One region of the Shewanella sp. ULN5 genome, then DNA from elsewhere that is predicted to be linked to it. Evidence: predicted binding sites of a transcription regulator. Region 1 holds the regulator's gene; each other region holds the start of a gene.
What was found. The regulator LexA, encoded in region 1, represses DNA repair genes until DNA is damaged. The targets are predictions, from matches to a motif close to TACTGTATNNNNATACAGTA.

Region 1 (7,886 bases):
TTCTTCTGTTGATAATTGTTGTACGTAACTGCCTGCGCCAAAGGCGATTAAGAAAAGGCCAATGGCACCAATGATAGGCCAGGCACTTTGTGCTGGCACATAATAGGCTTCATGCTTTGTGGTCATTTTGCTGCTCCTTGCTTTAAGCCACTACCGACTTTAGCGGTAATGTCGTAAAGGGTATAAGAGAGAGTCAAGGTGTTAATGGATTCCGGTAAATCGGGATCCACGTAAAAAATCAATGGGAGTTCAGCACTGGCTGATGCCGCTAGTGGTTGTTGATTAAAACAAAAGCACTCTGTTTTATTAAAATAGGCAGCACCTTGACCAGGCGATACTGAGGGTATTGCTTGGCCAATGGTGTTGTTTGCTGACAGGTTTTTGGCATGAAATTTAGCATGGGTTAGTTCACCTGGATGAACTTGAATGCGATTTACCGTGGGAGAAAACTCCCACGGCATGCCGGGCTGTATTTGGGCAACAAACTCTATAGTAACAGTGCGACTTTTATCAACAATGACAGCTTCGTATGTACTTGCAGTATTTTGGGTTTTTCCATTAATACCTAAAGTGTCACATAGCACATCGTAAAGAGGCACCAGCGCAAAACCAAAACCAAACATGCCCACAGCACCAAGTGTTAGCATGGTGAGTAACTTACGGTTTGATTTGGTTGGCTGACTCATCTCATTTCACCTCTGGTGGCGTTGTAAACGAGTGATAAGGCGCAGGACTTGGGATTGTCCACTCTAATCCTTCAGCGCCTTCCCATGGTTTATCTGGTGCTTTTTCTCCGCCTTTGATGCATTTAATGACCACGGCTAAGAAAATTAGCTGCGACAAGCCAAAGGCGAATCCACCAATGGATACAATTTGATTGATATCAGCAAATTGAATTGCATAATCAGGTATCCGACGCGGCATACCCGCAAGGCCTAAAAAGTGCATCGGGAAAAACAGCACGTTGACTGAAATAACCGAACACCAAAAGTGCCATTTACCTAAGGTTTCGCTATACATATGCCCAGTCCATTTAGGCAGCCAATAATAAGCCGCTGCCATAATGGAGAATACCGCCCCAGTTACTAACACATAATGGAAATGCGCAACAACGAAGTAAGTATCGTGGTACTGAAAATCTGCTGGGGTGATTGCAAGCATCAATCCTGAAAAACCACCAATGGTAAACAGAATGATAAAGGCGAGGGCGAAAAGCATTGGCGTTTCAAACGTCATCGATCCCCGCCACATTGTGGCAACCCAGTTGAAGACTTTTACCCCTGTGGGAACCGCTATCAACATGGTGCAATACATAAAGAACAATTCAGCAAATACCGGCATACCTGTGGTGAACATATGGTGTGCCCACACTAAGAATGACAGAATCGCAATACTGGCCGTTGCGTATACCATGGATGAATAACCAAATAACTTTTTACGGCTGAACGCTGGAATGATGGCAGAGATGATACCGAACGACGGTAAAATCATAATGTACACTTCCGGATGCCCAAAGAACCAGAAGATATGCTGGAACATGACGGGATCACCACCACCCGCAGCATCAAAAAAGCTGGTGCCGAAAAACTTATCCGTCAGTACCATGGTGACTGCACCAGCAAGCACTGGCATCACAGCAATTAATAAGAAAGCTGTGATTAACCATGTCCAAACAAACAAGGGTAGCTTCATCCATGTCATGCCTGGGGCACGCATATTGACAATGGTTACAATCACATTGATTGCACCCATGATTGAGCTGATCCCCATAATATGCACCGAGAATACAAATAGAGCTGTACTATCAGGGCTATAGGTTGTCGATAGTGGCGCATAGAATGTCCAACCAAAGTTGGGGCCGCCGCCCTCCATAAATAGCGAGCTAAGCAAAATAGCAAACGCGAAAGGTAATATCCAAAAACTCCAGTTGTTCATTCGTGGTAGTGCCATATCTGGCGCACCAATCATCATAGGGATTAACCAGTTAGCTAAGCCAGTGAAGGCAGGCATAACGGCACCAAACACCATGATAAGTCCATGAACTGTGGTCATTTGATTAAAAAAGTTAGGTTCAACCAGTTGTAATCCAGGTTGGAATAACTCGGCGCGGATAACCATAGCCATGGCTCCGCCAGTTAAAAACATAATAAAACTGAACCATAAATATAACGATCCAATATCTTTATGGTTGGTGGTTAGCAGCCAGCGCATAATGCCTTTTGGGGCACCATGGTGATGATCGTCATGGACTGCAGCAGTATCGTGCGTAGTTGTACTCATTATTATCCCCTACTGTCCATGGCTATTAACATCATTTGCTTGCACTGTATCGCCAGTGTTATTACCCCATGCATTGCGCTCGTAAGTAATCACTGCAGCCATTTGGCGCGGTGATAATGAACTTGCAAAAGCTTGCATAGCGGTACCTGGCTTACCATTACGAACAATATTAATGTGCTGTTCTACAGGTCCCTTAATAACAGGGCTGCCGATTAATGATGGGAAAGCGCCTGGTAACCCCGCTCCGGTGGCTTGATGGCAAGCAGCACAGGTTGAGGTATACACTTGTAAGCCTTCAGTCATTAGTTCTTCGTGGGTCAGTTCGGTTAAATCAATGGGCATTACCGTTGCGACAACCTGTTGAACATCAGTTGGAACCGACTCCATTGGGCTATCAGAAGTCATAGGTTGAGGAGCTGAGGCACTGTTATCAGCGTTGCCACCATTAGCGGCATTACTCACATCCACTGCTTGAATGACATCACCAGAATCATTACCCCAAGCATTACGCTCATAGGTGACAACCGCCGCAATATCTTTCGCACTCAACTGTTTAGCAAACGACTGCATGGCTGTTCCAGGCTTACCATTAAGGACAATGTCAATATGGCCATTAATTGGTCCCTTGATGATTGGGCTGCCAATAAGCGATGGGAATACGCCCGGCAAACCTGCTCCGTTGGGTTGGTGACAAGCTGCACAGGTAGAGAGGTAAATTTGCTCACCCTTTGCCATTAACTCTTCTTTTGAAAGAGTCTCTGATAAGGCGGCTTTCGCAGCTTCAGCTGCGTTACTCGCTTGCTGTTTTTGGTCTAATAACCAAGCATCATATTCCGCTTCAGGTAATGCCTGCACAACAATCGGCATAAAGCCATGATCTTTACCGCATAGCTCAGCACACTGGCCGCGATAAGTTCCTGCCTTGTCGATACGCGTCCACGCCTCGTTAATAAACCCCGGATTCGCATCTTTTTTTACTGCAAATGCGGGTACCCACCACGAGTGAATAACATCATCAGAGGTCATTAAGAAACGAACTTTACGATTAAGAGGTAAAACTAAAGGCTTATCTACTTCTAATAAGTAAGTATCGCTTTTGGTTTCGTCTCCTTCAATTTGATCTCGTGGAGTGGATAGAATGCTATAAAATTCGACGTCTTCATTAAAATAGCTGTAATGCCATTTCCACTGCGAACCGGTAATTTTAATGGTTAAATCCGCATTTGACGGATCTTCCATCGCTATTAGGGTTTTAGTGGCTGGAATCGCCATTCCAATAAGAATGACAAATGGAATGACAGTCCAAGCAATTTCCACTTTAGTACTTTCATGAAAATTTGCCGCGACAGCGCCTTTGGATTTTCGGTGATAAATCATGGAATAAATCATGATCCCAAACACCACTAAACCAATAGCGCAACAGATATATAGAATAATCATGTGGAGGTCGTAAACCTGACCACTAATATTCGTTACACCTTTTGTCATGTTGAGGGGCATTTCGTTTGCCCCAAGGGGAGGTGCCAGTAACACCGCCATTACACAATACAACCATTGCTTCACAAGACTTCTCCTCTGCCAATTGCGAATAGCAACTACAAAGAAGAGTCACACAGTAAGTCTCTGCTCTATGCAAACTCTTCGGTTCCCAAAAAAGTTTGATGACTCCAAAGTACCCTGGTGGTTGTAAGCGTTTCGGCTTACTGGTTTTTATTAAATGTGCACCACGCTGGTACTTACAACTGAACTTATCAATTCTGATTTGACGCTTTTATCTGTCAGATAAAATCTAGACTGTAGCGTTTCAGTAAGGTTGAAAATGTTTCAACCTTGTTAAGTACATTACTTGTAGATTAAACATTGATCAAGATCACTTTTACAGCTAATTAGCTGAAAAATTGTACAAAAAAGCCCTGCACATGGGCAGGGCTCAGTAAATACGGCAATTATAATTAATGAAACGAGGTGAAATTAATTGTATTAACCGCATTATTTTGATTTGAAAGCATCGTTTTAGTACTTAAATCATGATTTAAGTCTGTGCTGGCATCTTCAATTACAATGCCTAAGGCGCGGGCACTTTTGGCGACTAACTCTAAACGGCGACTGTCGCGAGCGTCTAAAGGTTGTGTCCATGAAATCACAGCACTTGATGTGCCGCTAGTTAATGCTTTCTCCATTGCCCATAGGGTTTCAATCTCATCTTTGGTATGAACCAAAAGCACTCTATCCATCCTAACACCAGCGCTGGCTAGCATCTGTTTGTAACTGATGTTGGCTGGATTGATGAGCACTATCCAACGTCCTTGCTGACTTAATTGTGCTAACTGGCTAGCATATTGGCTTAGTTCTAGTTTGCCGTGGGTCTGAGTTTGAAGCGTAGTAATGGGTTGTGCCAGATTCATATCTGCTGATGGCATATCCATCCATAATCCAGGATGACGCGGGGCTGTGCCCATTAGTTTGTTCATAACCACTCTCCATTACGAATAACACCAACAGCAAGCCCTTCAATTGTTAGGCTTTGGTAACTTAAATCCACTTCAATTGGTGAATACGCTTCGTTTTCAGCATGCAAGTAAACCACATTGCCTTTTTTCTCGAACCGTTTCACTGTGACATCATCTTCAACACGCGCAACAACAACTTGACCATTTCGGGCTTGTTGCATTTTATGTACAGCCAATAAATCGCCTTCTAAAATGCCAATATCCTTCATGCTGTCACCACGCACTCTTAATAAAAAGTCAGCGGCAGGTTTAAACATATTTGGATCGACTTGATAGTATTGTTCTACGTGTTCTTGGGCTAAAATGGGTTCGCCAGCAGCCACTTGACCAATTAACGGTAAGCCATTTTCTTCTGGTTCATCCTCTTGGGTCAGGCGAATGCCACGAGACGTGCCGGGCATAATTTCAATAAACCCCTTTTTAGCCAAAGCTTTTAAATGCTCTTCAGCCGCATTGGCGCTTTTAAAACCTAAGCGTGTGGCAATTTCAGCACGAGTAGGTGGCATCCCAGTTTCAGAGATGTTGTTTTTAATCAGCTCTAAAATTTCAGCTTGGCGTGGTGTTAAGGGTCTCATGTTGCTTCCTGTCTTTCTATACAGTAACTGTCATTATATACAGTGTTTTGTTTTGCGCAAGTATTCACCAATTATTTTTTAATTTTATAATTAAATGTGATTTTTTTGTTATATATTTCATAGGTATAGAGTGTAAAAAATGTATTATGCTTGCAAAGCTGAGTTTGGTTTGTACAGCAGTTAGTGAAAGGCAACCAGTTTCTGGTATTCTATGCGCCCATATTAAAAGGGCTTTATTGCGAATATTACTATGTCAAAACCAGATTCAATCATACTTAGGCTATTGCGTTGGGTTCAAAAATTGATGGTAAATACCATCGTGGTACCCCAAGATCCGTTTGCGGATTTAAATTTTGATCCAGCAAAACCTATTGTTTATGTGATGAAAACAGAGTCGATTAGTGACACTGCAGCGTTAAGTGAGATGACTGAGGATCTAGGATTACCTAGCCCATACTCTCCATTACAGCTTGATGGACTGAAAGTGCCTCGAGTGGTTTGCTTAGAAGGTCGTAAGCCGATAATCGGTAAACGTGAAGGCGGTGAAAAGTTTTTAAGCTGTTTTACCAGTTTATTAGCCCTTCATCGTCAACAACCTGAACTCGATATTCAGCTAGTGCCGGTTAGTCTTTATTGGGGGCGCACCCCAGGTAAAGAAGATGACACCATGAAAGCTGCAGTGCTTGAGCGTGAAAGCCCAACTTGGCTTCGCAAATGGTTAATGATTCTCTTTTTAGGTCGCCATAGCTTTGTGCAGTTTTCTAATGCCATGTCTTTACGTTACATGGCGGATGAGCATGGCACTGATAAAGCCATTGCGCACAAATTAATTCGTGTTGCGCGTGTGCATTTTCGTCGACAACGCAAAGTGATGACAGGACCGCAATTGCCTAATCGTCAGGCCATGTTTGCTTCGTTATTAGCGTCTGAATCCATTATTAAAGCGATTGAAGAAGAAGCTACCAATAAAAAGATATCTAAAGAAAAAGCACGTGAAACCGCGATTGAATATTTGGATGAAATTGCTGCTGATTATTCTGACAGTTTAGTGCGCATTGCAGAGCGGTTCCTTACTTGGCTTTGGAACAAACTATACAGCGGTATTAACATTAAAGGCGCCGAACAAGTACGTCAGTTACACCATGATGGCCATGAAATTGTCTATGTGCCTTGTCATCGAAGCCATATGGATTATTTGCTACTGTCTTATATTTTATATTATCAAGGTATGGTACCACCGCATATTGCAGCGGGTATTAACCTTAATTTTTGGCCTGCGGGGCCAATGTTCCGCCGTGGTGGCGCATTCTTTATTCGCCGCAGCTTTAATGGCAATAAGTTATATACCGCCATTTTCCGTGAATACTTAGATCAACTTTTCGCAAAAGGTTATTCAGTCGAATACTTTACTGAGGGGGGACGATCTCGAACTGGACGATTACTCGCGCCTAAAACGGGTATGCTGGCGATGACAATCAATAGTGTATTACGTGGTATTGAACGTCCTGTTACTTTAGTGCCAGTTTATTTGGGCTATGACCATGTGATGGAAGTGGCTACTTACCATAAAGAATTAAGCGGTAAGAAAAAAGAAAAAGAATCTGTTTGGCAAGTGTTTGGGGCAATCAGAAAATTACGTAATTTTGGTCAAGGTTATGTCAACTTTGGTGAGCCAATAAATTTACAAAACTTTTTAAAGCAACAAGCGCCAGATTGGCGTGAAGAAGTGGCTAAAGACCCTGAACAAAAGCCTTCATGGGTAACGCCTGCGGTAAACCTTTTAGCTAATCAGGTGATGACTAAAATTAATGGCGCGGCAGCGGCAAGTTCTGTGACGTTAACCAGCCTAGTGTTATTGGCTTCTGAACAAAATGCATTAGAACGTCATCAATTAGAGCGTCAGTTAGATTTTTATCTCAAACTGCTCAAAAATGCCCCGTATTCTAATTACACTTCGGTTGCAGAAGGCAATGGTGCCTCGATTGTGGAGCATTGTTTATCTTTAAATAAATTCACCCTTGAGACCGATCCTTTAGGTGACATTGTTGCACTTGATGCAAAACATGCCATCACCTTAAGTTATTACCGTAATAACATTATCCATTTAATGATTATTCCTTCGCTGATCGCCAGTTGCTTGGTGCGCTATGAAGAATGTAATCGTGAGCAAATATTGGCGGTAGTGGAAGATTTTTATCCATTGCTGAAAGCCGAATTATTTATGGGTATCGAAAATCTTCCAATTTATGTCGATCAAGTGTTGGCACAGATGGTGGCGGAGAACCTGCTGACTTGCGGTGACAGTTGTATTGTCGTTGATGCCAACATTACTCAATTAGAGCTTCTCGCTGAAACCGTCAGTGAAACAATGCAGCGTTATGCCATCATCTTCAACCTTTTGGCGATAAAACCTCATCTAGAACGCTCAGAGCTTGAGTGTGAGAGTCATGTATTGGCGCAACGTTTAGGTGCTTTACACGGTATTACTGCGCCAGAGTTTTATGACAAAAAATTATACAAC
Region 2 (7,886 bases), on a different contig from region 1:
AACTCGCCTAGAAGATGCTGGGATTCCGGCAAAAGTAAAAGGCCGAGAAAAAAACCTCTACTCAATTTATCGCAAAATGCAGAACAAAGAACTGCAATTTGAAGAGGTGATGGATATATACGCCTTTAGGGTGATAGTGGATACTATCGACACCTGCTACCGCGTTTTAGGGTGGATGCACGGATTATATAAACCACACCCTGGCCGTTTTAAAGATTACATTGCTATCCCTAAAGCCAATGGTTATCAATCGTTGCACACATCACTGTTTGGTCCTCACGCCGTGCCTGTTGAAGTGCAAATTCGCACCGAAGAAATGGACCAAATGGCAGATAAAGGGGTTGCTGCGCATTGGATGTATAAAAACAACACCGATGCCTCTCAGCAGAACACCACTCAAGTCAGAGCTCGAAAATGGATGCAAAGTTTGCTGGAACTACAGCAAAGTGCATCAAGTTCATTTGAATTCGTCGAAAACGTCAAAACAGAACTTTTCCCTGACGAGATTTATGTCTTTACCCCTGAAGGGCGTATTTTAGAATTACCTGTCAATGCCACCGCAGTCGACTTCGCCTACGAAGTTCACACCGATGTGGGTAACACTTGCGTTGGTGCTCGCGTTAACCGCCAGGCTTACCCGTTAAGTCAGCCATTAATTTCAGGTCAAACGGTCGAAATTATTACTGCAAAAGGCGCTCGCCCAAATGCTGCTTGGCTTAACTTTGTTGTCACAGGTAAAGCGCGTGGCAAAATTAGGCAAGTACTGAAAAGCTTAAAAGGCGATAACGCCATTGCGTTAGGTCGCCGCCTACTCAACCATGCATTGGGTGAAACTAAAATTGAAAATATCCCCGTTGATCTGGTCGATAAAGTCATTAAAGAAACTAAACATAAAAATTTAGATTCATTACTGGCAGATATTGGTTTGGGTAATGCCATGAGTATCGTCATTGCACAGCGTTTGATGGGGCAAAAACTGGAATCTGCATCCAAAGATGGCAACGCTATGCCAATTCGAGGCGCAGAAGGCATGTTAGTGACTTATGCTAATTGTTGCAGACCTATCCCTGGAGATGCGGTTATTGCCCATGTTAGCCCAGGTAAAGGTTTAGTGGTTCATATGGAAAATTGCGCCAATATTCGCGGTTATCAAGGTGAGCCAGATAAGTATATCTCTGTACATTGGGATAACGCCGAAGGCGTTGAATACCATGCAAACTTGCGAGTTGAAATTGTTAACCATCAAGGTGCTTTAGCTAAAATCACCTCGATTATTGCCTCTGCAGGTTCAAATATTCATAACTTAAGCACCGAAGAGCGTGATGGCCGTGTCTACCAGATTAATTTACGTATTTCGGTAAAAGATCGGGTACATTTAGCCAATGTAATGCGCCGTATTCGAGTACTTCCAGAAGTATTACGCACGTCGCGTAACCGATAACCTTTATAATCATAACAATCAACAAGAGATATTATCATGGCAGAAAAAATCATCATCGCGACCGATAAAGCACCACAGGCAATTGGTACTTATTCACAGGCCGTCAAAGTTGGCAGTACCGTATATCTTTCAGGTCAAATTCCATTAGACCCAGCCACAATGACAATGGTAAGCGATGAGTTTTCTGCTCAAGTTGTACAGGTATTTGAAAACTTAACGGCTGTTTGTGAGGCCGCTGGCGGTTGCATGAGTGACATCGTTAAGTTAAATATCTTCTTAACCGACTTATCGCACTTTGCGACAGTGAATGACATTATGAGCCGTTACTTCCAACAACCCTATCCAGCACGCGCGGCTATTGGCGTTAAAGAGCTGCCAAAGGGATCATTGGTTGAAATGGACGGGATAATGGAGCTATAAGCTTGATACTCAAGTGAGTTTATATCCCACATTAGAGGGCGCTTAAGCGCCCTTTTCGCTTTCTCAACATGAACATTTATTATGAGTCCAGAACGCTACGCCCGCATTAATCAAATGCTAGATAACCGTCAAACAGATCTCACGCTTTGTTTAGATACTGTGCATAAAACCCAAAATATTGCAGCGGTTATTCGTACCGCTGATGCCGTAGGTATCCATCAAATTCATGCGGTTTGGCCCGATGCCGAGATGCGAGTCTCAGGTAATACCGCATCAGGGAGTCAACAGTGGGTCAAAACCCTGCAATACAACAGCATGAGCGAAGCTGCTAAACAGTTTAATTTGCAAGGCATGCAAGTGCTGGCTACCAATTTTTCAGATAAAGCCATCGACTTTAGAGACATTGATTACACCAAACCCACGGTCGTGATCATGGGTAACGAGCGTGACGGTGTCAGTGATGAAGGTCTTGCCATTGCCGATCAACATATCATCATTCCAATGCTTGGAATGGTGCAATCACTAAATGTATCCGTGGCTTCTGCATTAATCATGTATGAAGCACAACGCCAACGTGAACAAGCAGGCATGTATGGTACTCGTCAGTTAGATGAATCTTATTGTCAAAAAATGTTATTTGAACAAGGCCATCCTATTTATGCCAAAGCTTGTCGACGTAAAGGCATTCCTTACCCTAACATTGATGCACAAGGACAAATAGAAGCTAATACTACTTGGTGGCAACGCATGCGCGAACCCGATCCAAATGCTGAAGAAGCTTAACTGAAAATCAGCTTGTTATGACGATCGTCATAACGTTAAAGATAGTGGCAAACGCCTAATCAGGACTATGCCACTTAGACGGGATAAGCGCGCCTCCAACCACAACAATTACCAAGCAAGATAACAACAAACTCGCGTAATTTATTTAACCCTCTGCCAACAGCATCAATAAATAATCCAAATAATGACCAAGTATCGTCCACTTTTGTGCTGGTCAGAGCTTGTTATTAACAGATAGCGTTTAATATCGCAGCAACGCAAACCATTTGCACCGGCTCTCAAAACTCGCCATACTAGTTCAAACGCATGTTTGAACTAGTCTTATTAATAACAAAAAATCAGAGAATAGCCCTATGAATAATGCAATGAAAACACCCGTTGAGATGCTTGCGCATTGGGTTGACACTCAAGGTGATGAAATCTATCTACGCCAACCGATTAACGGCAAATATGTCGATTTTACCTGGCGTGAAGTACAACAGAAAATGCAACAAATTACCGGAGCCCTGCGACATTTAGGCTTAGTGCCTGGCGACAAAGTTGCCGTTTTATCTAAAAATTGTGCCGAATGGTTTATTACCGATCTGGCATTAATGCACGGGGGATATATCAGTGTACCTATTTACCCAACAGCCAATGCCGATACCATTCGTTATGTGTTAGAACACAGTGGTACCAAAGCTATTTTTATTGGTAAATTAGATTATTGGGCTGATCAAGAAGCTGGCGTAGGTGGAGATATATTACGCTTAGCGATGCCTTACGACACCATGCCTGCGCAATATCAATGGGATCAGTTGTTATCTTTGGGGCAACCGCTTGTGGATGTCGAGTATCCAACACCAGATACCACAATGACGTTAATTTACACCTCAGGTTCAACCGGTAAACCTAAAGGCGCCATTCATACGTTTGCGAATTACAGCTGGACCTGCGGCGTTGTCGTGCGTGATTTGCAAACCAATACTGCCGATAGATTAATATCCTATCTTCCTCTAGCCCATATTACTGAGCGAGTAGCGATTGAAGGTTCCTCTTTTTATTCTGGCTCATCGGTCGCCTTTGTCGAAAGTCTTGATAGCTTTGTCAACGATGTGCAACGCTGCCGCCCAACGGTTTTCTTCTCAGTGCCGCGTTTATGGACTTTATTCCAGCTGAACATTATCAATAAAATTGGTGAGAATAAGCTTAATTTCCTCTTAAAAGTCCCAATCATCAGTAGCATTATTAAGCGCAAGATCCAAAAGGGTTTAGGCTTAGAGCATTGTCGCTTATTAGGCTCGGGCTCTGCACCTATTCCACCCACACTATTGAAGTGGTATCACAGCATTGGCATGAATATCTGTGAAGCATGGGGCATGACAGAGAATTGTGCTTACTCGATTATCAACTTCCCATTCAATCCTAATAAAATTGGCAGTGTAGGTCGCGCCATTGAAGGTTGTCAGGTTCGCCGAACAGAACAAGGTGAATTAATGGTTAAAAGCCCTGGCTTGATGAAAGGCTACTACCTACAAGAAGAAGCCACAGCGGCGGCGTTTGATGAAGATGGCTTTTTCTACACTGGCGATTTATGTGAAATAGACAGTGATGGCTATATAGATATTACTGGTCGAGTCAAAGACAACTTTAAAACTTCAAAAGGCAAATATGTGGCGCCGGTTCCGATTGAGCGTAAGTTAGCTCAAGATTCACACCTTGAGCTAATTTGTGTGATAGGTTCAGGTTTACCACACCCTGTCGCATTAGTGCAATTATCTGAGGGAGCAAACAGACAGCCACGAGAAGAAGTGCGCAGCTCATTAAAAGCCACCTTAGACAGTATCAACCCTAACTTAGAATCCCATGAACATGTCGATGCGATTGTGGTGGTAACAGAACCCTGGACCATCGAAAATGATGTTCTAACGCCTACGCTTAAAATCAAACGTCATGTGTTAGAAAAAGCGTTTAGTGCCAAAGTAGAAGGTGTACGTGGAGCAAAAGTGCGCTGGGAAGACGAGCTATAACTCGATGAATTAAAATTCATGAGATAGATAAAAAAATACACGCTGAATGCGTGTATTTTTTTGACATATTCTGTCAACATATGCCGACCAAAACTGTCGCCTTAAGTGCAAAAAATAGTGTCACTTAGGTAACCTAATTTAATGAGAGTATCATGTTGATTGCATTGGCCATTATTGGCGGATTTATAATTTTAACCTTCGGCGCAGAAGCGTTAGTTCGTGGTGCGAGTGCTGTCGCATTACGCTTAGGTATCGCACCGTTGATCATCGGTTTAACCATTGTTGCCTTTGGTACCAGCGCACCAGAATTAGCGGTAAGCGTAAAATCGGCTTTAGCGGGTAACCCTGGCATAGCACTTGGCAACGTAGTGGGCTCAAACATTGTCAACATTGGTTTAATCTTAGCGATCACCGCACTGATCAAACCAATAAAAATCCAATCACAAATGGTGAAGCGTGATATTCCATTAATGATTGGCGCCTCTATATTAGTGTGGTTCTTGCTACTGGATGGTATTGTCAGCTTTATGGACGGCGCCATTTTATTTAGCTTGTTGGTCGGTTATTTGGTCTTCAGTTATGTTAGTTCAAAAAATGAGCCTGAAGAGTTAGATATTGATACCACCCCACAAAATCCACTGCTGTCAATTGGCCTTATTGCTGTGGGTATCGCGATGTTAGTCGGCGGCGGCATATTGTTTGTTGGTGGCGCGGTCGACCTTGCCAAAATGTTTGGCATTAGTGAAGTCATTATTGGTTTAACCATTGTGGCTATTGGCACCAGCATGCCTGAGTTGGTCACCTCGGTGATGGCGGCATTGAAAGGTCAAAGCGATATTGCCATTGGTAACGTTGTTGGCTCTAACATCTTTAACGTACTGGGTATTTTGGGCGCAACGGCGTTAATTCACCCAGTATCGGCTGAAGGTTTTAATCAAGTCGACTTTATTGCGATGATTATTTTTGCCATCTTAGTACTGCCATTCGCCTGGAGCGGCCTGCGGATCGGGCGTCGTGAAGGTGCAGTTTTGCTTGCAGGCTATATTGGATACACCAGCTATTTGATTTCTCAAGTGGTGTAATCATCAGCAGTCTAAATACTTCGAGCCCCTGATTATCAGGGGCTTTTTACTTTTAATCTTCATCGATGACAAATGTCATATTCAATTGATGACCTTTGTCGCTAACAACAATTCGGCCCTATCGACATACTAAGCCTATCCCAACAAATTGCTTGGGCTTACTTATACGGATATAGCCATGAAAACATAGATGCTGAACTGGCTTTTACGGCCATAGGTGAAGTTGACCCACTTAATGATAAAGAGCGTCATGCACTCAGACTTGCCAGCGAAGGAAAGTCGACTATTGATATTGCCAAAATCCTTTTCATTGCCGAGGGCACTGTGCGAAATGACTTATCCGAAGCCATCAGTAAACTGAACGCCGGCAATCGAATAGATGCAGCAAGAATCGCCAAACAAAAAGGTTGGTTGTAAAAACCACAAACATTCCGCTGCATCCCATTATTGCCTTAGAGGCAATCTCTGCTAGTATAGACAAAATACATGTATATATTTACAGTGTTACACAATAAACGGATTGGAGTAAGTTGCATTTGTTGCGTTTAGATTTAGTGCCCATTACTGAACTAAAAGGTGTGGCCCAAAAAATGGCTGAGAAGCTACACAAATTAGGCATAAAAACAGTGCAAGATGTGCTGTTTCACTTACCTTTACGCTACGAAGACCGAACCCAAATCTACCCTATCGCCAACTTATCTTTTGGCAGTTACGGCACCATAGAAGCAGAAGTGCAATCGACGCAAATTATTCAGGGCCGCCGCCGAATGCTTATCTGTAATGTACGCGATGCAACAGGCCCGCTGACCTTACGCTTTTTTAATTTTTCCATGGCACAGCGCAGCGCCATGCAACAGGGCGCGATGATCAGAGCCTATGGTGAAATCCGCCGCGGTAACCACCATGCTGAAATTGTTCACCCTGACTATAAAATCATTCAAGCGGGTAATGATGCCAACTTAAGCGAAACTTTAACGCCCATCTATCCAACAACCGAAGGGCTAAAGCAGGCAAGTTGGATAAAGCTGACCGAACAAGCGTTATTAATGCTTAGTCAGGGCGGGTTAGTTGAGCTAATCCCTGCCAACTTACAACCGAATAACTTAAGCTTACCGCAAGCCTTAATGATTTTGCATCGACCAGATAAAAACGTCGACCCACATATGCTGGAGCAAGGCGACCACCCTGCCCAACAACGTCTAGTGCAAGAAGAATTGCTGGCGCATAATTTAAGCATGTTGCAATTAAGACAAAAGTCTCGACGTGATAATGCCGTTTCTTTATCTGCAAGCGGTCAATTGCTCAATCCATTTTTAAAAAATTTACCTTTTAAACCCACTGGGGCGCAACAGCGTGTTGTGGCGGAAATCAGCGAAGACCTAAATCTAGCCCACCCTATGATGCGTTTAGTTCAAGGTGATGTTGGCTCAGGTAAAACTCTGGTTGCCGCTATGGCGGCGCTGCAAGCGATAGAAAACGGTTACCAAGTTGCCATGATGGCACCAACAGAGCTATTAGCAGAGCAACATGCGGCTAATTTTGCACAATGGTTTGAGCCCCTTGGATTAAAAGTAGGTTGGCTGGCAGGTAAACTTAAAGGTAAAGCCAGAGCCCAATCTTTAGCAGATATCGCCTCTGGTGCTGCCCAAATGGTCATTGGTACCCATGCGATATTTCAAGAAGCGGTACAATTTCATAAACTTGCCCTAATCATAATCGATGAGCAACACAGATTTGGCGTACATCAACGCTTAGGGTTGCGAGAGAAAGGCGTGCATCAAGGTTTTCATCCACACCAACTGATCATGACTGCAACCCCCATACCTCGCACACTGGCCATGACAGCCTATGCTGACCTTGATACCTCTATTATCGATGAGCTACCGCCAGGACGAACACCCGTGAGCACGGTGGCTGTATCCGATAGCCGCCGTAACGATGTCATTGAACGCGTCAGAATTGCAGCAATCCAAGATAATCGCCAAGCTTATTGGGTATGCACCTTAATTGAAGAGTCCGAAGTGCTAGAGTGCCAAGCTGCTGAAGACACGGCAGCTGAACTCACCGAAGTACTGTCAGAATTAAAAGTCGGTTTAGTCCACGGGCGAATGAAAAGCACAGAGAAACAAGCCGTCATGGCACAATTCAAAG
Region 3 (7,886 bases), on a different contig from region 1:
AAATATCATCTTTATCGTTCTTTGATGTAACAATTTTATGGCCCAAAACAAGTTTGGATTATGACCTTTGGCCCTAAACGTCGTGGTGCTTCGCCCACACCAGACCAAAGGGGCAAAACGCTTGCGCCCCTTTGGAAACCCTCAGCGCCCCAGACGAAAAATGCTGAAAAGCGCATAATTTTCGATGGGGTACGATCCAGCTTTAAACCTCATCTGTAATCGGCTTCGGCCATTGTCAAAAAGCCCTAACGCTTCCGATGGGCCGTCCATGGTCCAACGAAAGCTAGCTTGGCATCCATGCCAAGCTCACGACCTTTTTTCGATGACCTCAATTCAAACCGAACATCCAAGCTTTTCTTATGGAATTGTTACGAATGAAGTTAAATCGAAGATGTGAAAATTTCGGGTGCAGATGAGCCAGCGAGTATCCAAAACATGGATGTTTTGGTTAAGCCCATATGGATGTGCTTGCGGCGTCTCGCTGGATTATCTGCACATAAGGTCGCTCTTTCACATCCATGTGATCGCGACATTCCGTTCATACTGAACATCCCAGCGGCAGGCAATTGGTTAGATTGAAGCTATGTTCTTCCATGACTGGGCTGATATAAATGAATTAGACGATGGATGCTCGTAACACACTTTTGTCCAAAAAATGGTTAGGTGACTAAGTCGCTTCTGTTCCAAAGCGATTTAATGGATGAGTAAATCAGTTGAACATCTAATTCCTGTGAGGTAATAATTCGGACATTTTTAGCTGAAGCTAGCACTTAATTACCGGCAAACTTTTCCAATTTGTGGTGTATTGCGGAGTGAGCAGCTCTCGGCGCATCGCCCATTTTTGTTCAATGCCTTGGGCTGCTAAAAATAAGGTGTCTGTGCCATAGCGTTGATTTATGCCATCAAGCGCATTCATTAACGCCGGATTAGCCTTAGGAGGGTTAAATAAATCCAGTTGTGCATGTTTTTGACTGGTTAAGTTAATTAAACCGACACCTATTTTATAATAACGTACACCTAACCTAAACAGTTTAGGCGCTGCTTCTGTCATGGCTTTGGTTAATTCAGCGGTACAATGAGTCGGGCAAGCAAAATAAACCAGTGCTTTAAAGCTGACGGGATGCTCATCATAAGGGGAGTTATTGGCAAACAGCATCATGGTTTTACAATACGAGCCTTGACGCCTCGCTTTTGCTGCAGCAATAGCTATATGTTTACTTAACGCTTGCTGCAAAGAGTCATAATCGACAATACGCTCACCAACACTGCGAGTAGAAAAGATTTGCTGTTTATCTGCCCTCGCCTCATCCCAAACTTTACACACCTGACCGTTTAACTCACGCACCGTACGTTCAATTTCAATACTGAATTGCTTACGGGCTAACCCATTTGGCATATTGGCTAAATCAAAAGCGGTGTTGATATTCATTAGGGCTAATTTTTTGCTTATACGTCGACCTATGCCCCATACCTCTCCTACCGCCATCGACTGCAATATATTCACTCGCTTTTGTTCGTTATCTATGACGCAAACACCTCGGTAACCAGGAAGTTTTTTAGCCGCGTGATTTGCCACTTTAGCCAGGGTTAGTGTGGCCCCGATACCGATACAAACTGGCAAACGAGTCTCTTTCCAAACAGCTCTGCGTATAAGCTGGCCCTGGGAATGTAAACACTTGATGGCTGGATAAGATTGTTTAAAAGATAAGAAACTTTCGTCAATTGAATACACGTGCTGATCTGGAGCAAAACGGCCAATAACATTCATCATTTTCATGGATAAATCAGCGTAAAGTTCATAGTTGCTTGAGCAAACAATAACGCCCTGCTTAACGCATAAATCTTTTACTTGAAAATAAGGCGCAAATTTAGGCACACCTAACTCTTTGGCTTGTCGATTAGCCGCTACAATACAACCATCATTGTTACTTAATACAATGATGGGTTTACCGCGCCAATCGGGACGAAAAACCTGCTCTGCACTGCAATAAAATGAATTAGCATCAACTAAGGCAAACATGGTTTACCCACTTAAGATTGGTTGACTAGTAATGGACTTTGACGATGACAACGAATAGAACGGATCACCACACCTTCTATATTGAATGAGTCATAGTCATTAATAACCTGTGGTTGATACATTTCATTCGATGAAAGTAGCATTCGGCGATTTTTATCTAAAATTTTACAGACAAACTCGCCATTGAAATTAGCAACGATCACATCGCCATGACGTGCGGTTTCATAGCGATCTACAATTAATAAATCGTCATAAAAAATACCGCACCCTTGCATTGAATCTCCTTTAGCAATACCAATAAATGTCGCATTTGGATGCTCAACAAGCAGCTCATCTAAGCTTAAAGATAATTGTAAGTACTCAGATGCAGGCGACTCAAAACCGGTAATCCCCGCACTGGCATGAATAGGAATAATACGCATAACAACAACCACTGTTTATATATACAGTTATTTTAGGTTGTTTTAGCCTTTATGCAAAGTTTTTATTAGAAAATTTCGAGTGCAAACTTAAACCATTCAACAAACAGCGGATTAGGCTTAGACAGAAGTCGTGTTATGGTTTTATAGCGCTCAATGAATAAACTAATGGCATCGGGATATTATCGTTAAGCAGTTGATAGCGAGGTGTGGAATGGTTGTTGTTTTGAGTCAGTCCGGCAAAGCAGTTGTAGGGACTATAGTCAAATTCATTAAAATGCTTTAGCTGTAAACCAGCACAAAGTAAGGCATTGATAACTTCGCTGATGGGATGTGCCCATGTGATAACGGTATGTTTTTCACCGGTACAATTTTCTGTATAGGTGCCCTCTTGTGCAACATCGGGCTGCTGATGATTAAAATAAGCGTAACCTTCAATAATATCGTGAAATGGATGAAACTCAGCCATGTAAAAAATGCCACCTGAGGCTAAGTTATCCGCAATCGTTTGAGCCCACAGTGATAAATTAGGTAGCCAGCAAATGACACCAAAAGAGGTAAAAACAATATCAAAGTTCGCTTTGGCAGTGTGTTCGAATGAACAAACGTCATGACAAACAAATCTAGCATTTAACTCAGTTTTAGCCGCTAATTCGTTGGCTTTATCTATTGCTTTATCGGATAAGTCGACACCTGTTACTATTGCCCCTTTTCTGGCGAATGAAAGGCTATCAAGTCCAAAGTGACACTGCAAATGCAGTAACTTCTTGCCAGTAACATCACCCAATTCAGCCGTTTCGATTTCAGTTAACGATGACGATCCCTGTAAAAAATTGTCAATGTTGTAAAACTTTGAAGCAACATGAATATCAGTGCGAGCGTTCCATGTTGCTTTATTGGTGGTGAGGTAATCTTTACATAAATCCATTTAGTTTGGTCCTACAAAAAAACCGGGCTATTGCCCGGTGTTATCATGTAAAAATGCTATTTATCAATCGGCATCTTGCTTAATGAATGTTTAATGGTATCCAGCTTCATGGTATTGCGTATTTAAATGTATTGTAAAAACATCATACGATGTACTGATATTTAGTCACATTAACGACTAAGCGTAAATTTACTGACAATGTTTGTCATGGCGCTAGCATCATTGAGTAATTGGTCATTTAATTCAGATATTTGCTGTGCGGTTTCTCTAGTATGTTGATATATCTCACTGATTTTAAGTGCATTACGGTTAACCTCTTCAGCTACAGCAGATTGTTCATGGGTAGAGGTAGCAATTTGCTCATTCATACTGTCAATAACACCAACATGCTGAACGATAAGATTCAGTTCTTTACCTGCATGTACAGCTTCTTCAACGCTTTGTTGGGCTTGGGTTTGACCTCGCTCCATTGCCTGCACCGCTAATGATGCCCCAGATTTCAATTTATCTGTCATGCATTTAATATCTTCTGTCGATTTTTGCGATCGTTGAGCCAAGGTTCTAACTTCATCTGCTACAACCGCAAATCCTCGACCTTGCTCACCTGCTCTAGCCGCTTCAATTGCCGCATTAAGTGCCAATAAATTAGTTTGTTCGGCAATTGAACTGATCACATCCAGTAAGGTGACAATATCCTGTACATCTTTATCTAATGTTTGAATAGCCGCAGCAGCATCGCCAATTTCAACGGCTAAGATTTTAATTGCATCACTGGTTTTGCTAACGTCGCTGTTACCCGCTTTAGCTTCTGAATTGGCTTGAGTGGATGCCTCGGAGGCTTGCACTGCATTGGCTGCAATTTGCGTTACCGTAGCGCTCATTTCTGTCATTGCAGAAGCGACTTGCTCAGCTTCGGCGGACCCTTGAGAAACATCACTTTGCATTGAGTGGGTAAAGCCATTCATTGTTTCCACAGCATTAACGAGCGTTATGGCATTTTTTCTCACTTGATCAATGATGGTCTCAAATTCATTCATCATGCTATTAAAAGATGATGCTAATTGGCCAAATTCATCTGAGGTTTGATGCCCAATCCGTGACGTTAAATCAAAATTTGCGCCAACATGGGTAATGGTTTTTTGCACTTTGCGTAAGCTGACATGCAAATATTTTGAAATACTCATAGTGACTGAAATAACAAATGCAAGTGCGATTATTAATGCAAGTAAAGATGTCAACATATGCTGGGAAGCATTATCTAAACTAGATTGGGCAGATTGTTTTAGCATTTGTGTAAGCTGATTTTCAATATCTTTTAAGCCATTAATGCGTGCTGTTGATGTTTTAAACCATTCTTCAGGCGATTGTTGCTGAATGTTAGCAGGCTCTTGTGAAAAACCGATTTCACGCATCTTATCAACATCAGTAAAGGCTGATGAACTTAATGCGCGTTGATATAATTGTGCTTCATCAGGCTGAGCGGATGCTAAAAATCGTTCTGCATAGGTGTTTTGTTCGGCCACAAGGTTAATAAATTTACGATACACACCTGGTTTAAACCCTTGCTGTCCAAAGGTTGAACTTAAAACGGCTCTTTCTATACCTGCACGTTCTTTAGCTTGTAAGAAGGCTGCAAAAGATTTTAATCTTAATGCTAGATCACTAATTTGGGTCTCGGTCGCAGCATCATCAACCATAGACAAAAGAAGCGTATTCATTAAGGTGTAATACTTTACTTCATCAGCCACCGAGACTGTCAATGAATCGACAGAATCTCTCATTGAGTTGAGTTGCGTTAAGGCTTGTGATACTTGATTCAGTTTAGTGTTGAATGCCTGAGGTAATTCGACATTAGCAATGAAATCGTTAAACAGCTGCAACTGTTGATTGGTTAGCTGGCGTTGTTGCGGTAAATTATCTTTAAAAGCTTTACCCTGTGAACCAATAAATCCTGCACTCATACCGCGTTCTTTTTGTAACTCATGGACAAATGCGCTATTAGTCACCGCAAGTTCAGTTAACGACATGATAAGGGTTAGTTGTTGACGAGTTTGATACTTATTATGAACAAACATGCCGCCGTAAATGATAGAAATACAAAGAGGAGGAATAGCTAACAATGCAAGTTTTTGAAAAATTTTAAGATTACCAATCCATTGCCAATTCATGTGTATCCCTACTGTTTTTATGAGAGTTTATTCTTTCAATATTAATCTATATCGGTCAAACCGCTACAAAACTAAAGTGTTAGATCACAAAATAAGTGCATATTTGTGAATTCTGTCATGTATTTAGGCTAATTTTAAACAAAAATCAATGATGAGGCTTGGCCATTCGTCAACATCAGCCATATTTGTTGCCTCGTGTAATTCAGCTAAAGGTAACAAATCAGCTAGGGTGGTCGCGCAGGATAAAGGATGGTTTGCATCATTATCCCAGGCTAAAATTAAGCAAGGAATGTTTAACTGTGCAAGTTGCTGAGGGGTGGGGAAATCATTTTCTGCTGCGGCTAAAAATATGGCTTCAAGACTTGAACGTTTCATGCTTTTTAAGCCATCCAACATACCCAGCACACTATGTTTGTGCGCATCTACCAGCCACGAAGGTAACATTCTATCAATGTGCTTAGCGTTGATTTTGGCAAGCCCTTTTCCACCAAGCATTTTTGCGGCTTTGGCCACTTTGATATAGTAATCGCGTTGTGAGGTTCTTAATTCCCAAGCGGTAGGTGGATTCATTAAAATGAGTCCTTTTACCCTATCAGGTTGATTCAATGCAGCAAACAAACTACTGCCGCAGCCCATTGATTGACCACCTAAAATGACCGTTTGATTACCCAGTACGTTAAGTGTTAATTGCTGTAAATCATTTGCAAGGCTAGTCCACAAATAATTTGATTTGTTTGTGGATGACGCAGAAAGACCATGGCCACAGGCATCATATCTCAATAATGTCAGTTTTTTAGGAAATCGATGCCATGCATAAATTCCAAGAGCATCTTCACTTTGCATGCAACCTAATAAACCATGCGACCACACAAGAGGCTGACCAAAACCAGTGGAACAATAATTAAACTTACTTATATCAAACGACTGTGTCATAGAGCCTCCCTTGCTAATGATTACCTGATTATCACCCGCCTTTAACGATTTCAATAAGACGACTTATAAATGCTTCAACGGCATCTTGGTCATCAAACTTAAAAGCTAAACCATAATGAACTTCTGACACTCCCTTATTACGACGAGTCGGAAAACGGGTCATTTGCGCATTATGATGATAATCGTATTTTGCATGTACACCATTAATGGTAGCTAATTCGCCAGAAAAAACCTCAAAAGCGGGTCTAATTATCAGTAATGGTGTTTTAGCGTCAAGGTGTAAATAGACGGCTTCTTTCAATTCGGGCAACATAAATTCAGTAACATTTTTAATATTAAAATTGCTACGGCAAAGCATTTTTGTCATTGTTTGAACAACTTGTTCGTGAGTTAAACTCATATTGGTCTCTCATATTTAGTCATAGATTGAGTCTACATCCCTGAAAACAAAAAGCCCCGAACTTTCGTTCAGGGCTTGTTCATTTTCAAGAGCCGGAATTAGCCTTCAATACCTTTACTTGCAAGGAACTCATCATATGTTCCTTTAAAGTCATTAATACCTTTTGAGGTGATTTCAATAATACGTGTAGCCAAAGATGACACAAATGCACGGTCGTGTGATACGAAGATCAAAGTGCCTTCGTAAAGTTCTAATGCATTATTCAATGACTCAATCGATTCCATGTCCATGTGGTTAGTCGGTTCGTCGAGCAATAGAATATTAGGTTTTTGCATGATAAGTTTACCAAAGTACATGCGCCCTTTTTCACCACCAGATAAAACTTTAACTGACTTTTTAATGTCGTCTGATCCAAATAGCATACGACCTAAAATGCCACGTACCGATTGATCATCGTCATTTTCTTTACGCCATTGGCTCATCCACTCGAACAAGGTCATGTCGTTAGCAAAGTCAGCTTCATGATCCTGTGCATAATAACCAATGTTGGAGTTTTCAGACCATTGAATTGTCCCTTCATCCTGCGGGATGTCGTGAACTAAAGTACGTAGTAAGGTTGTTTTACCTATACCGTTTTCACCTAAAATAGCAATACGCTCACCGACTTCAACCATTAAGTTTAAGTTGCTGAATAATGGCGCATCATAGCCTTTAGCAAGATTTTCAACGATTAATGCATTACGGAATAGTTTCTTTTCTTGTTCAAAACGAATAAACGGATTGACACGACTTGATGCTTTAATCTCATCAAGTTTGATTTTATCAATTTGCTTGGCACGAGATGTTGCCTGTTTTGCTTTTGAAGCATTAGCAGAGAAACGCGCGACGAATGTTTGTAGTTCCGCAATTTGGGCTTTTTTCTTGGCATTATCAGATTGCAAACGTTCACGCGCTTGCTGCGCTGCCATCATGTATTCATCATAGTTACCTGGGTAAACACGTAATGCTCCGTAATCTA
Region 4 (7,886 bases), on a different contig from region 1:
GGCATCTCACCTCGTTCGATTACATTTCCGTTACTTAATAGAAATGGAAACTCTGCTTTATCCGCTTCTATTCTTACCGTATAGGTGGCTAATACATCGGGGCGATCTAAAAAATAAGTGATTCGTCTAAAACCCTCAGCTTCACATTGAGTACAATATGCGCCATCGGACATATACAAACCTTCTAGACTGGTATTAGCCTCTGGATTTAATGCGGTAGTGATTTCTAATTCAAACTCTGATTCACTAGTAGCGATGACTAATTGGCTATCTGTTTGACGATATTCACACCCTTTGCCATTTAATTTTACAGAAACTAAATTAAGCTGTTCCCCATCAAGGATCAGATCTAATTGATGCTCATTGCGTCGAGAGACCTTACTTAAAGCTACAACTTTTGTATTCTCACCGTCTAAAATGACATTTAAATCAATATGATTGATAGTAAACGTTGGTGCAGTGTAATCTTTTAAATGTTTGACTTGAGCTTCAGACATTATCATCCCTTAACAATTTTAATTTTTATAACAAAAAACGCGCTAATGCGCGTTTTTAATTGAGTGTATTTAACTATTGAGTAGGCGCTTTGGCTAGCTTTTCTGCGTCAACCATATCCAACATGATAAGTGCGGTTTCATCTAAAAAAGGATCTGGGATTTTTGCATCTTTATCATCTTCAATATCATCTAATGATTTAACCACCTCAAGCCCTTCAGCAACTCGGCGCTCATTAGTTCTATCAAGTGCACGCTTATCATCATCTTCACGAGATTTAATGCGCTCACTCTCAACTAATGAAATGGTTTTATCATCATGGTGTTTTTTAAACTCCGCGATATCGTCATTAATATAGCCAAATTCAACGTCAGCACTAATACGTTGTTGATGCTTAGTTGTTAACTGGTTTACTAACTCAGGAGCGATATTGCCTAAAGTACTGTATTGCGCTACAGGAACTTTGTCCCAAGGCAACGCATTTTTCTCTTCAGACTCACCATACTCACCTGGCTCTAACGCACTTGGATAAAGAATGTCAGGGGTAACACCTTTTAACTGTGTGCTGCCACCGTTAATCCGATAAAACTTTGCAATCGTATATTGAACATGGCCGATTGGCTTCTCATACATATCATAAATACGACCTAAGCTCTTATGCTGCTGTACTGTCCCCTTACCAAAGGTAGGCTCTCCCACAATTAAAGCTCGTTCGTAATCTTGTAATGCTGCAGCAAAAATTTCAGATGCTGAAGCACTGTAACGGTCAACCATCACTGTTAACGGGCCATCATAAGCACTCTTACCGTCATTATCTCTGTTTTGGTTAACTCTACCGTTAGCATCACGAATTTGAACAACGGGTCCCATGTCGATAAATAAACCCGTCAGTAAGGTCGCTTCGGTTAATGCTCCGCCACCATTACCACGTAAATCGATTATGACACCTTCAACTTGTTGCTCTTTTAACTTGGTCAGCTCTTTGGCGACATCTTCAGATAGGTTCATATAAAAACCAGGGATCTGAATCACGCCCACTTTGCGATTGGCAAATTCGCCTTCTTTTGGCTCAACCACTTTAGAGGTTGCTGCGCGATCTTCTAAGCGGATTTTATCGCGTACAATTGTGACATTAAAAGGTTGAGCATTTGCGCCACCTTTTTTAGGCAATATTTGCAGTACAACTTCACTGCCCTTTGGCCCTTTGATCAGTTCAACAACATCATCTAATCGCCAGCCAATAACATCGACTATTTCTTTATCTTTTTGGCCTACGCCAACAATTTTATCTTCAGGAGATAATTTCTCACTTAATGCTGCAGGGCCGCCAGCAACCAAGCTTTTGATGACGGTATAGTCATCATCCATTTGTAATACCGCACCTATACCTTCAAGGCTAAGGTTCATCTCCATTTGGAAACGTTCTGCATTACGAGGAGATAAGTAGCTAGTATGAGGCTCAACCGTTCTAGCAAACGAATTCATAACGGTCTGGAATACATCTTCGCTGTGAGTTTGACTCAAACGTTTGATGGCATTGTTGTAACGCTTAGTTAGGATATCAACAATCTCATCCCATTTTTTACCCGTAAGCTTAAGATTTAGGGCATCGTATTTGACTCTTTGACGCCATAACTCATTTAACTCTTCACCATCTTTAGGCCATGCGGCCTCTTTACGATCAAATTCGTAAGCATCACCCTGCTGGGTAAAATCAAACTCTTGTTCAAGTAAAGTTAACGCGTAAGCAAAACGTTCATATCGACGAGCTTGCAATACATCAAACATTTTATAAGCTGGAGAAATATCACCCGATTTGACCATATCATCAAACTGATCTTTATATTGTTCAAAACCATTGATATCAGCTTGGGTCAAAACGTTACGGCGATAATCAAGTTGCTCTAAAAACCGTGCATAGATTTGTTCAGAGAAAGCGTCATCTAAATCAAAACGATGGTAATGGGCGCGAGTAAATAAGTTAGTGACTCGTTTACTGGCAACTTGATGTTGAGGTTCCTGGGCTAGTTTGGGTAACTCGCTGATTTGAATCGTTGGTGAAATTGCCCATGCAGAGAATCCTGCTAATGCACAAGCAATTGAAGCGGCCAATGTGAGTTTTCGCATCAACAAGTTACTCCTTTAAAATTTATAATAGTATGTGGTCTACACGTACTTTGATGCTCAAACCAGAATCTAACTGGACGTGTACATCTTCTTTTTTAATGTCGGTAATCGTGCCAGCCACTGGAGAAGCACCTAATTTAACGTTGACACGTTGATTAGTTGATAAATCTGCCATTTTTGCAGGAACCAAATTCACGACTGGTGCTGCAACTACTGCAGGCTTTTCTTTCTTAACCACTGGACGAGGCTTAGAAGCCGCATTTTTAACTGGTTTCTTAGCCGCTGCTTTTGGCGCTTGCGCTTGGCGCTTTGCTTTGGCTTTGTCTTGGCTTTCTTTCAACGTAGATTGAGCATGATCAATATGCTCTTGCTCTAACTCACCGCAATCGTTGCCATCTAAATCGACACGTTGCACGCCAGCTTTAACACCCTTTAGGTATCTCCAGCTGCTGGTGTAACGACGTAAAGCTACACGAAGTTGTGTTTTACTGACTTTAGAATCATCAGCTAACCGTTCAGCCAAATCTTGAAATAAACCAATTTTTAATGGCTTTGTGTCGCCTTCCGCAATGAAACATGCAGGAAAGGTTTCATATAAATACGCTAAAATTGCGTTGGTGTCGGTCAACTTGTCTGTTGATTCCATTTTTACTTCCACGTTAAATAAGGGGACTAAAGTTGGCAAAAGGTTATTTGGCCAATAGTCGTTCATCTTTTGCTAAGTATTTCAGTATATCTGACACTTAACCTATAAATTAGCACTAACAACTGCATTGCTAAAGCCTTGGAAACAAAGCTTAACAAATTTGCAGCGGTTTAGACTAGTCTCTCTTTGGGACTATTACAAAATAGCACTCCATCGTCATAGGCTATTATAAAGCTCGCTGCGGCGATTGCGACAATCATTTACCTCATATTGCTTGGATTTTAACCAAATAAGCAATTTTCAAACTGTTTTACTAATAATTCAATCCCTACTTGATCATCTTCATCGAAACGATTGAGCAATGGACTGTCGATGTCGAGCACGGCGATCACCTGACCATTTTGTCTTACTGGCACAACAATTTCAGAGTTACTCGCTGCATCACAGGCTATATGCCCGTCAAATTGATGTACATCTGCCACTCTTTGAGTGGTATTTAATGCCGCGGCAGTACCACAAACGCCTTTACCAAATTCAATTCTGGTACAGGCGACCTTACCTTGAAATGGCCCAAGAACTAATCGTCCATTCTTGACAATATAAAAACCTGCCCAGTTTAAGTCGGCTAAATTATCATTGATCAATGCAGAAAAATTGGCCATTGCTGCAATTAAATCATCTTCATCAGCCAGCAAAGCTTCAGTCTGGCGAATGAGAGTATCGTAAAACCCTGCTTTCATTTATATTCCTTGAACCTAAAATCATGTCATTCTTTAAAGCACACAGACTACCAGTAGTTGTCGCTAAAAAAAATTAATCTTGTTTAACAGTCTTCTTTTTAGGCTTTGGCTCAACGATGGATTTAGGTTTCACCACCCCTTTTAGTAAATTCCCAAGCTCGTCTTTGTTTGTCGCAAGGTAAAATGCTAACTGTTCGCAAGTGTTTTCATCTAAATTAAGCTCAGAAGCTGACAGGAAAGGCACTAAACTGTCTACAACATCAAGCATTTTATCGTAGGCATCGGCTTCTTTCTTTGATGTAAATGTCATCTTCTCAACCCCTTCTCTTACCACGACAAACTGGGTAATCACTGCCATGAACACATCTCCACTGTTTTTATATACAGTGCAAAGATTGACATAAATAAAGGGTTAGACGCAATAGCAAATTGACTTGTTTTAACATTTACATCGATATTATTAATATATGTTGGCATTTTCGTATAATATAAAGCGCTTATTGATGATGGATAGCCTTAATAAAAACCATAATGCCTGAACCCAAATCATTTAAAGCGGTGATACTTTGCCGTTCCTGTGACTTTGTCATTAGAAAACGGGCTTTGCCTTCTAATGTAAGAGCACTGTGCCCAAGATGTGATACAGCCTTGTATGACACACCTTATTGTTCCTTAAATGGTCTACTCGCCTTATGCATTACCGCGCTTATTGTTTTTTTTCCCGCTAATTTATTACCAGTTCTCGAAATCAATTTTCTTGGTAGTGTGCGCACAACCACTGTTTACCAAACAGCTGTTGAAGTTTGGGGGCAAGGTTATTGGGTCGTAGGTTTGGCCGTACTCGCGTCTGCGGTTATCGCACCAGCGTTATTGATATTGTCAATTTTACTACAAGTGTTAATCATCAAATTGAATTTGAATTCATCTTTTTGGCAAAACGTTTATCGTCGTTTGCTCAAAAATCATGGCCTGTTATCACAAATGACCATGTTAGAAATTTATGTGATCAGTTTTCTTGTCTCCGCGTTTCAATTATCCGATTTCTCTGATGTCTATTTTGGCATGGGCACCTTAAGTTTCACCTTGCTTTTTTTAGCAATTCTTTTTTTGCAGCGCGAATACAACCTCGAACATATGTGGAGTTATGTCCATGTCGAAAAATGATAATGTGTTACCCGAGTTGCTTGTTCAAGTTGACAATGCTAATGACGAACCTGTTAATACAACACCACAAGGGCTTAAAATGGGTCTTTGTCTTTGTGCAACGTGCAAAAAAGTTAACGCATTAACTGAACAAAACTGTAGTCGTTGTCACTCGCCATTAAGCGCAAGGAATTATGCTAGCATCCAACAGAGCTGGGCCTTGCTGGTTACTGCGACAATTTTATTGATATTGGCGAATATTTACCCAATCACCTTATTAACAAATCGTGGTGTTGTTACCAATGACACTATCTTTAGTGGCATTTCACATCTAGTTAAATCTGGCATGTTCCCTATTGCCATCATCGTATTTACCGCCAGCATTCTTGTCCCTTGGCTAAAAATATTTGGCTTAGGACTGTATTTATGTGCGATTAGTTTTAATATTCCAATTTCTAAACGCAAAATGATGGTTGGTTTTCACATTATTGAATGGATAGGACGCTGGTCAATGTTAGATTTATTTGTCATCTCTTTGACGGTCGCATTGGTTAATATGGGGCAGTTGCTAGATGCAAAACCGGCTCCAGCAGCAACTGCATTTGCATTAGTTATTTTACTCACTCAACTCGCAGCAAAAGTGTTAGACACTCGCTTACTATGGGACCGTTTGGAAACGCATAATGACTCAAATTGAATCTCCAAAAGTTGTAAAGAAAAAACTTTTCTCACCCATCTGGTTATTGCCGATTGTTGCGTTAATGCTAGGTGCTTGGTTAGGCATAAAAAGCATTCAAGAATCTGGTGTAGAAATAAGTATTCATTTCCCTAGTGCGACGGGTATTGATGTAGGTAAAACCTTAATTAAATACCAAGGGTTAACGGTGGGTAAAGTCACTGATGTTAGCCTGGATAAAGATTTGAATGGCGTCAATGTTAAAGTGGTTATGGATTACCGCGCTGATCCTTTTTTGAATGAAAACACCCAATTTTGGCTGGTTAAACCTAAAGCGAGTATCACGGGTGTTGAAGGCTTAGAAACATTGTTTTCAGGTAATTATATCGCCATACAACCTGGCGATGGTAAATCTCGCTATAATTTTGAAGCCCAAAGAGAAGCCCCAGCTATCACCCCAGGCAGCGAAGGAATTGTGATTGAGTTACACGCGGATAAATTAGGGTCAATTGACGTAGGCTCATCGATTTTTTATCGTCAAATCCCCGTAGGAAGCGTTGTAGGTTATCGATTGTCCGGCAGTGAAAATGTCATCATCAGTGCCTTTATACAAGAACAATACGCACACCTTGTTCATGCTGACTCGCACTTTTGGAATGTCTCTGGTTTAAAAATTGATGCCTCTTTAGCCGGGGTCAAAATTAATACTGAAAGTCTGGCTTCAATTCTGGCAGGCGGGATCAGCTTTAATACTGGAACTGAAATCGAACAAGCGGAAAACGGCGATGTATTCACTTTATATGCAGATGAAGAACAAGCTAATGGCGGATTAGTATTCAATTTGCATCTAGATCAAGCTGAAGAGATTAGCAACAATGCCAGTTTGATGTATCGCGGAGTGGAAGTAGGTAAAGTTGAAAAAGTATCATTAACAGAGGCGGGAGTGTCGTTGCAGGCATCGCTTGAACAACAATATCATTCGTTACTGGCATCAGATAGTCGTTTTTGGATTTCTGGCGCCGATGTATCACTAAAAGGAATAAAGAATTTATCACGATTAGTTACGGGTAATGTTATTAATATACTTCCGGGAACCGCTACCGATGCATTACCTACAAGTTTCTTATTAGAACAAACACCACCCGATTTATTAACTCAACAAAAACTGTCTCTAACCTTATTGTCTGACTCACACACTGGTATGTCTATTGGTGCTCAAGTTAGATATAAGCAGTTGCCGATCGGCACCGTCATTTCAAGCCGCTTAAGTGATGATTTCTCTGCGGTACAATATCAAGTCGAAATATTCCCTGAATTTAAATCTCTTGTCACTCAAGGAAGCTATTTCATCAGTGAACAAGCGATTAAATTAGATGCCTCTCTTGACAGTATTAAGTTTGAAACCCGCGATGTCGCAACGCTATTAGAAGGCGCGGTGACCTTGGTTCCAAGCAAATCTAAAAGCTTAGCCAAAACAGGTAGCCAATTTAACATTTATGACAGTATTGAAACCGCCCAGAAGCTATTTACTGAACAACAAAAAATCAAGTTAGTGTTAAACAGTCAAGATGGTGCAGGCTTAAGCGAAGGGGCACCCATTTACTACAAAAAAATGCAAATTGGTCGAATTGCAAAAATTCAGTGGCAAGCCGCAACTGATCTCTTTTCACTCAATTTAGCGATCGATAAACAATTCGAACAGTTGTTGCAACCGAAAACCGTTTTTTGGCGTAATGATGCCATGTCCGTTAACGCCAGTTTAGCTGGTGTTAAAATAGATGTTGCACCACTTGCTGGAGCCATTAAAGGCAGTATTTCGTTAGGGTTTATCGATGATGAAATTTTTAAATCGGTCAATATAAGCAGTTTGTCGTCACAAACTGGCATCACCATTAATGATCAGCTTTATGATAACCAGCATTTGGCCTTAACCCAGGCTAAACCGATAACAATCACCTTACCTGCAAGTGCAAAAATAGAAGCTAACTCCCCTATCCGCTTCCGCGGACATAAAATAGGTGAAGTGAAACAAGTTAAGCTGGCAAAAGATTTATCAAAT

Region 2: recG (ATP-dependent DNA helicase RecG) is a predicted target of LexA. The motif match lies at 6,220-6,239, and genes of this name have one in related genera.
Region 3: ORI98_RS08870 (LexA family transcriptional regulator) is a predicted target of LexA. The motif match lies at 2,452-2,471, and genes of this name have one in related genera.
Region 4: ORI98_RS11995 (YebG family protein) is a predicted target of LexA. The motif match lies at 4,378-4,397, and genes of this name have one in related genera.

What each region holds. Positions count from the first base shown of each region.
Region 1 is NZ_JAPJEE010000021.1:35,027-42,912, forward strand. Features, by position in the region: gene ORI98_RS16190 (cytochrome c oxidase subunit 3) at 1-126, opposite strand, end outside; gene ORI98_RS16195 (cytochrome c oxidase assembly protein) at 123-686, opposite strand; gene ctaD (cytochrome c oxidase subunit I) at 688-2,280, opposite strand; gene coxB (cytochrome c oxidase subunit II) at 2,290-3,843, opposite strand; gene ORI98_RS16210 (cell division inhibitor SulA) at 4,233-4,751, opposite strand; gene lexA (transcriptional repressor LexA) at 4,748-5,365, opposite strand; gene plsB (glycerol-3-phosphate 1-O-acyltransferase PlsB) at 5,616-7,886, shown strand, end outside.
Region 2 is NZ_JAPJEE010000013.1:26,455-34,340, reverse strand. Features, by position in the region: gene spoT (bifunctional GTP diphosphokinase/guanosine-3',5'-bis pyrophosphate 3'-pyrophosphohydrolase) at 1-1,441, shown strand, start outside; gene ORI98_RS12980 (RidA family protein) at 1,478-1,861, shown strand; gene trmH (tRNA (guanosine(18)-2'-O)-methyltransferase TrmH) at 1,943-2,644, shown strand; gene ORI98_RS12970 (AMP-binding protein) at 2,998-4,653, shown strand; gene ORI98_RS12965 (calcium/sodium antiporter) at 4,806-5,735, shown strand; partial or broken gene ORI98_RS12960 (helix-turn-helix transcriptional regulator) at 5,922-6,152, shown strand; gene recG (ATP-dependent DNA helicase RecG) at 6,272-7,886, shown strand, end outside.
Region 3 is NZ_JAPJEE010000007.1:92,168-100,053, forward strand. Features, by position in the region: gene ORI98_RS08865 (Y-family DNA polymerase) at 764-2,020, opposite strand; gene ORI98_RS08870 (LexA family transcriptional regulator) at 2,032-2,442, opposite strand; gene ORI98_RS08875 (bifunctional 2-polyprenyl-6-hydroxyphenol methylase/3-demethylubiquinol 3-O-methyltransferase UbiG) at 2,576-3,367, opposite strand; gene ORI98_RS08880 (methyl-accepting chemotaxis protein) at 3,538-5,535, opposite strand; gene ORI98_RS08885 (alpha/beta fold hydrolase) at 5,659-6,468, opposite strand; gene ORI98_RS08890 (hypothetical protein) at 6,500-6,868, opposite strand; gene ORI98_RS08895 (ABC-F family ATPase) at 6,967-7,886, opposite strand, start outside.
Region 4 is NZ_JAPJEE010000011.1:89,476-97,361, reverse strand. Features, by position in the region: gene pepN (aminopeptidase N) at 1-497, opposite strand, end outside; gene prc (carboxy terminal-processing peptidase) at 571-2,622, opposite strand; gene proQ (RNA chaperone ProQ) at 2,645-3,268, opposite strand; gene ORI98_RS12000 (GAF domain-containing protein) at 3,550-4,008, opposite strand; gene ORI98_RS11995 (YebG family protein) at 4,082-4,366, opposite strand; gene ORI98_RS11990 (paraquat-inducible protein A) at 4,540-5,172, shown strand; gene ORI98_RS11985 (paraquat-inducible protein A) at 5,252-5,848, shown strand; gene ORI98_RS11980 (PqiB family protein) at 5,835-7,886, shown strand, end outside.